DNA from 2 places in the Leuconostoc sp. C5 genome. Region 1 is predicted to be linked to the other one. Evidence: riboswitches for the same ligand, from Rfam matches in the RefSeq annotation. Region 1 holds a riboswitch; the other holds the start of a gene.
The links. Region 1 has a riboswitch for lysine ahead of alr (alanine racemase). Riboswitches for the same ligand answer to the same signal wherever they lie in the genome.
Positions count from the first base shown of each region.

Region 1 (3,607 bases):
GTTGTCAAACAGCTTTTTTGAGGCAATTCATCCATGGATGCCAATGAGTTACTCTGTCCATGCCTTCCGCGAAACAATTTCTATGGGTGGCAGTGTTGCATCAGACTTAACTGTATTGTTATCCTTAGGAGTGATATCAATGGTACTAACATGGTTTGTGTACCAAATGAAATTAAACCATAATCAGTTAACTTTTAAGCATTAATTTAAAAGCAGTCGGCAGACTGCGTACATAAAGAAATGAAGTTGGAAAAATAAATGAAAATGTCTAGTGCAGTTGAACAAAGTTTGGTTGTCTTGGTTATGTTAGCTTTGCAAAAAGATGGCTTACCTGTTAAAAGTCATGTTTTAAGTGAACACTTAGAAGTATCTGAATCGTACTTAAAAAAAACAATGCGCAAATTAGTTGTTGCAAATTTAATAAAAGCGATCGCTAGTAAGGAAGGTGGTTTCAAATTGGCTCGTAATACCAATGATATTACGTTATTGGATGTTTATGAGGCGATTGAAGGAGAAGATAGCTTTATTCATTCTACCCAATTGGCAGATCGCGTGTTTCCTGCCAAAACTGCTGTCGCTGAAGGAACAAAAGAAGTTCTATCTATTGTCTATGAAGCAGAAAAAGATTTTAAGAAACGGTTAAAACGTACATCAATTGCTGATTTGTTATTGTTTGCTAAAGAAGGAGAAGAAATTGTTGATTGGCGATGAAGTGACACATATTGACTAAAAAAACAGTTTATTAATGCCAACCTGGCATTAATAAACTGTTTTTATATTGTGAAGTATTATATTCTATGCAACAGGTAGCGTCTCCTGTAAACTGAATTCAAAATCATCTGGAATAAGCATCCCGACATCTTTTAAAATAACATTTCCGGAAAGGTAACAACCATTCTGTTGCGTTAAACCAACCTTTGTGAAGCCGAAAGTGACTGTAGTATGAGCTTTAAGAGCAGCGCCACGTACCTCTCCCGTTGTTGCATCAATACCAGTAGGAACATCAACAGCAATGACAGGTTTATCAATGTGGTTGGCCGCTTTAATCATTTTTTGTAAGCCTTCAGGTAGAACGTTGTTCAATCCAACTCCAAATATCGCATCAATAATTAAAGTTGCCTCATTAAAGTCACTTTTTTCAGAACGAACTAAGCCATGCTTTTCAATGATTGCCAGTTGCCGTTTCACACTGTCTTTCGCACGGCTAACGTTTCCGACAAATTGTAATGAGACATTTACGCCTTGAGCGTACAAGAGACGAGCGATTGCTACGCCGTCAGCACCATTATTACCAAGACCAGCTAGTACTAACACATGACTCAAATCGAATCTACCGGCGCCGATAACATCAAGCACTGCCATTGCGGCCCGTTCAATTAATACATCCTGTGGCATACCAATAGTCTCAATCGTGTAATTATCTATTTGCTGCATTTCTGTAGCTGTAACAAGTCGCGTCATAGTTCCCATCATTTCATAAGTTATTAAATTCATTATACGGTGATTTGACAGTGTTATCAATCAAACAAGCGTAAAAATATTGAATTTGACAAATAAAAAAAATTAGAATACAATAATAACAATTTAAGAATCATAGAGGTTGCTGCTGACATTAGTCGCTTGCGGAGTGCTTACAGGTACAATGAAACAGGTTAAAGGGGATGTAGCCGAAGCATTGGTGCTGTGACACCAAGTAGCTGGGCCAATCGGTGAAAAATCGTTGGACTGTCGCGTAAGCGGGGTGCTATGTTATAGATTGCAATTAATTGGGATCCATGGCTGCTACTTGTGCGCTGTGGATTTTTTAATAGAGGAGGTATGCATTCATAGATATCTGTGAATGGGCTAACATATGGTAGAGGCAATAACACGTCCAACACGTCTTGAAGTTTCCAAGAGCGCTGTTGAACATAATATAACGACCGTTAAAAATGTATCAGGTGCAGACAAAGTCTTTTTGACCGTTAAGTCAAATGCCTATGGATTTGGTTTGATTCCTATGGCTCAAGCTGCTGTGGCAGGAGGTATTTATGGCTTAGGTGTAGCTGTTCTTGATGAAGCTATTGCACTGCGGCATGAGCGCATAACCGCACCAATTTTAATTTTAGGTATTTCACAGGTAAAGTATGTTGAACTAATGGCTGTCCAGCATATCATGGCAACTGTTGTTTCATTGGACTGGCTGGAGAAAGCAGAACATCAGTTAACTGGTGAACAGCGATTACCTGTTACACTAGGTATCGATACTGGCATGGGTAGAATTGGGTTTAGAAATCGTGAAACTTTAGCGAAAGCGATACAGTTTGTTTTGGATCATGCTGATAAGTTTGAATATGTTGGACTATCGACGCACTTTGCCGAATCTGATTCATCAGATACCAGGTACTTCCAAAAGCAATTAACACGTTGGCATCAATTGACGGATGACTTGCCAAAACCAAAGTATTATCATGTTGCTAATTCGGGTGCTGCAATGTATCACGCAGAAGAGGTTCCCCATGAGGTTGTCCGCGTAGGAACGGTGCTTTATGGGATTGAGCCCTCTCGTGGTGAACTAGCAGATGGACGTAACCTGAAACCCGTCATGGCCCTTCGGAGCGAGGTAAATTTTGTTAAACGCTTACCTGCTGGTGAAGGTATTAGTTATTCACACAAATATACGACAACTCAAAACGAGTGGATAGGCACTGTTCCTATTGGTTATGGGGATGGTTGGCTACGCAAATTAATGGGGTTCAAGGTTATTATTGACGGTCAATACGCCCCTATTGTAGGGCAAGTAGCAATGGATCAGTTAATGATACGTTTGCCTCGTGAATATCCAGAAGGTACAACGGTAACCTTTATTGGTCAAGATGGAGACTTAGAGAATACAATCGAGGACGTTGCACAGTTTGCAGGTTTGGCGCCCTGGGAAATCACAACAGGACTACAAGATAGAATACATCGTATTTTAGTAGATTAGGAGAAGATAATGACTAGAGAATATAGTGTTGCCATTCTTGGCGCAACAGGTGCTGTGGGCACACGACTTATTGAACAATTAGAGCAATCAACGATTCCCGTGAAGAATATAAAATTGCTTGCTTCGTCACGTTCAGCAGGTAAGACACTTCAATTTAAAGGTACAGACGTGGTTGTTGAGGAAGCAACTCCAGAAAGTTTTGATGGGGTTGATTTAGTTTTGGCTAGCGGTGGTGGTTCAGTTTCAGCACGATTTGCACCCGAAGCTGTGAAACGCGGCGCTGTGGTTGTTGATAATTCAAGCCAATGGCGAATGAATGATGATGTCCCGTTAATTGTTCCTGAAGTTAATGAAGCAGATTTGAAACAACACCAAGGAATTATTGCCAACCCTAACTGTTCAACGATTCAAATGGTTGTTGCTCTAGCGCCCATTAAAGCTAAATATGGTTTGACACGTGTTATCGTGTCAACTTATCAAGCTGCTTCTGGTGCGGGACAATCTGCATGGCAAGAGCTAGTTTCAGAAACTGATGCCCACAATGCTGGTAAAGAAATGCATGCTGAGATTTTGCCGGTTAAAAGTGCTAAGCATCATTATCCCCTAGCTTATAATTTACTGCCACAAATAGATGTTTTTGAA
Region 1 is NZ_CP134351.1:1,891,702-1,895,308, reverse strand. Features, by position in the region: gene RHP56_RS09635 (YhgE/Pip domain-containing protein) at 1-205, shown strand, start outside; gene RHP56_RS09630 (Rrf2 family transcriptional regulator) at 259-711, shown strand; gene RHP56_RS09625 (NAD(P)H-hydrate epimerase) at 796-1,461, opposite strand; lysine riboswitch at 1,587-1,755, shown strand; gene alr (alanine racemase) at 1,853-2,965, shown strand; gene RHP56_RS09615 (aspartate-semialdehyde dehydrogenase) at 2,975-3,607, shown strand, end outside.

Region 2 (3,607 bases), 760 kb from region 1:
CTCTTGGAGTTTAATTGCAACCGGTGCTGGTTATATGTTCGGAAATATTCCATTTGTTAAAGCACACTTTTCTGTAATTATTTTGGGTATTGCGTTGGTCACATTAATGCCAACAATCATTGGTGTCGTTCGTTCAGCAATGGTTGCAAAGAAACAGAAAAAAATAATGTCGAAATAACCGCCATTCATGGCGGTTTTTCTGTATAATTATAACTATGAATAACTTAAAAAAACTACAAGAATTAACTAAAATTTCAACAATAGAGATTGCTGATGCACTAGATGTTGAAGTTGAAACTGTTGAAGCATGGCAAAATGAAGAAAAAGTACCCAGTGTGAGTGATTTTGAGGCATTAAGTGGCATCTTCTCTTCTCAATTGGATGCTCAAGGAATCGACTCTCAATCCAGCAAGCATCCAATCCACATTCGTTTATCTGTGGATTATCTATTGAACCTAGGAATAACACTTTCAGATTGGATTACTTTAAAGTGGTCCTTTGAAGGTCAGTGGAATAATGATCAGTTAGCCATCGGATTTTTTTCTAATAATCAATTAGTACGTGTTATTAGCACTGAAAGTGAATTTTCGGATGCTTTTGCAGGCTATCTGATTTTACAAACTGAAGGTGAGTTTGAACCATATATTGATGAATTTGATAATGATAGGGAATACGATTGGCGTTTGTTGCGTTTGAACGATGAAAAATTTGTGGATGTAACTAACGATTTAATTGCAGCCAATTTACCAGTCATCAGCTAACAGTAGAGAAGTACACAAAGTAGTGACGTCTGTATAATATTATGATACACTACAATCAGATGATAATACCTGTGAGACAATTGAATAAATTTGTCGATAATAAGGGTATTATTTTGCCAAAAACACAGTTTTCGTAATGAAAATTGTGTTTTTTTGTTCCGATAATAAATTTTGGAGGATAATATGGACTTAGGCAACGATTTTGTTACTCGTTTGGGACTTGAAAAACCACACGACTTAGAGAAGGTACGTGGTGGAGACATTAACGAGGCGTTTTCAATCTATTCGAATAACCAGCGCTATTTTTTAAAGATTCAACAAAATGCTCAAGCAAGTTTTTTTGATCATGAAGTTGCTGGCTTGAAGGCTTTGGGGGAAGAGGTGACTGTGCCAGCCGTTTTAGCGCAGGGACAGTTACAAGGGCACGCCTACTTAGTCTTGACGTGGATTAATCAAGGAAATGGGTCACAACAAGAATTAGCAAAGTCGCTGGTTAAAATGCACCAAGCTACAGCGCCAAAGTTTGGATTTGATAGTGATAACTTAGTAGATTTTGTGCCTAAAAATAATACTTGGCAATCTTCTTGGGCTGAATTCTTTGTGAAACAACGCTTGGATCCGCTAATGGCACAAGCGCAAAAAAATAATTTTTGGCTGACCCAACGTGGTGATCACTATAGTAATTTACGTGAAACAATATTAAATGATAATCACGCGCAAACAGTTCAACCATCACTACTGCATGGTGATTTCTGGGCAGGAAACTTTATGTTTAACGATCAAGGTAAACCTGTATTTATTGATCCTAACGTGTTCTACGGTGATCGGGAATATGATTTGGCGATTTCAAGAGTGTTTGCCGGCTTTAGTCCGTCATTTTATAATCAATATATGCAAGAATGGCCATTGGATGATGGCTGGCAAAAACGTGAAAAATGGTATGAGTTTTATTATATACTAATGCACTTTACACGCTTTGGTGATATTTATGCACCGCGGATGAACAAATTATTAACGTCTTTTTAAAATCACATGATTGCTAGCAAAGAATTAGACGAAAAAACCTTGACATTCAATAATGATTCAGTCATAATAATGACAGAATAAAAATTATTTCACATAGAGGTCGCGATTGACAATACACTTACCGGAGTTGCTGTAGCAATTGATAGTAAGCTTAGGGGATATCGCCGAAATCAAGGGTGTCTACAAATGACCTTGATTGGGCTAATAGTTAAGAGCTATTAGACTGTCGCAGAGATGCGGTGAGCTATGGAAACTGTCAAAAATGCTAACAATGCCCTTTGATAAGTCCGTTTTGCGAACCTATCAAAGGGTTTTTTTGTGTAATTCAAGGGGAAATGATGACGTATCCAATAAATGAAAAGCAACATCTGACAGTTGATGGTGTTGATACAATCGAACTGGCAAAGACATATGGCACGCCGTTAGCAGTTTACGATGTAACACTTATTCGTAAGACAATGAGAGCGTTTAAGCGTATCTTTGAACAAGAAAATGTCCCATATGTAGTGAGTTATGCTGGTAAAGCTTTTGCTACTAAAGCAATTTATCAGGTGGCAGCTCAAGAAAATATTCACGCTGATGTCGTGTCTGGTGGGGAATTATACACAGCAATTAAAGCTGATTTTCCAACTCAGCATCTTAGTTTTAATGGTAATAATAAGAGTTATGATGAACTTGTGATGGCCGTTGAAAATGGTGTGGGAACAATTATTGTTGATAATTTTCTTGAGTTACAGCTACTGTCAGAAATTACGGCGGAAAAAAATGTTATTCAAGATATTTTACTACGTATTTCACCAGGAATTTCAGCTCATACTCATGAATTTATTAGTACTGGTCAACAAGATAGTAAATTTGGCTTTGATTTACAAACAGGTCAAGCGAAGCAGGCCTATGATATTGCAATAAAAGATAACCATCTTCATTTGCGTGGCTTACATGCGCATATTGGATCTCAAATATTTGATGTGACTGGATTTGAGAAAAATGCAGCACTATTAGCAGATACTGCTTACTCATGGGGATGGCAACCAGAAGTCATTAATACTGGCGGTGGATTTGGTATTCGTTATACTGATGAGGATCAACCTTTGCCAGAAAGCGAGTTTGCGGATGCTATTATCCGTGTTTTGAAAGAAAAGGCTACACAGTACGATTGGGCAATGCCAGAAATATGGATTGAACCTGGTCGTTCGATTGTCGGACCAGCCGGACAAACCCTATATACAGTTGGGTCGCGTAAGGATATTCCAGGAATTAGAAATTACTTGGCTGTAGATGGTGGTATGGGAGATAATATTCGTCCAGCACTTTATCAAGCAAATTACGAAGCGGTTTTAGCCAATCAACCAAATGCTAAAAGTGAAGAAATTGTGCGGATTGCTGGTAAATATTGTGAGTCAGGTGACGTATTGGTTTGGCAGGAAGAATTACCGGCGACAAAACCTGGTGACATTTTATCTGTGCTTGCAACAGGTGCGTACGGGTATGCAATGGCTTCAAATTATAACCGAAATCCACGACCGGCCGTTGTCTTCGTGGAAAATGGTCAACATCAAGTCGTTGTTGAACGTGAAACTTTTGAACACATGATCAGTTTAGATCAGGATTATACTCTAGGAGATAAATAACATGGCTGAAAACGAAGCACAAAAACTAATTAATTTCATTGCAAATGCAAAAAAAATTACCCCAGTAAAAGTTACATATAAAGGCACATTGGCAACTGAAGTGCCAGATACTGTGCAACAATTTGGAAATGAGTCATTTGGACAATTAATTGGCGACTGGTCTGAAATTGAATTGTTAATTAAGAATCT
Region 2 is NZ_CP134351.1:634,403-638,009, forward strand. Features, by position in the region: gene RHP56_RS03285 (VTT domain-containing protein) at 1-178, shown strand, start outside; gene RHP56_RS03290 (hypothetical protein) at 216-761, shown strand; gene RHP56_RS03295 (fructosamine kinase family protein) at 945-1,787, shown strand; lysine riboswitch at 1,874-2,042, shown strand; gene lysA (diaminopimelate decarboxylase) at 2,126-3,418, shown strand; gene dapD (2,3,4,5-tetrahydropyridine-2,6-dicarboxylate N-acetyltransferase) at 3,420-3,607, shown strand, end outside.
Region 2: it holds a riboswitch for lysine, as region 1 does, so the genes downstream of both, lysA (diaminopimelate decarboxylase) here and alr (alanine racemase) in region 1, are expected to answer to the same signal.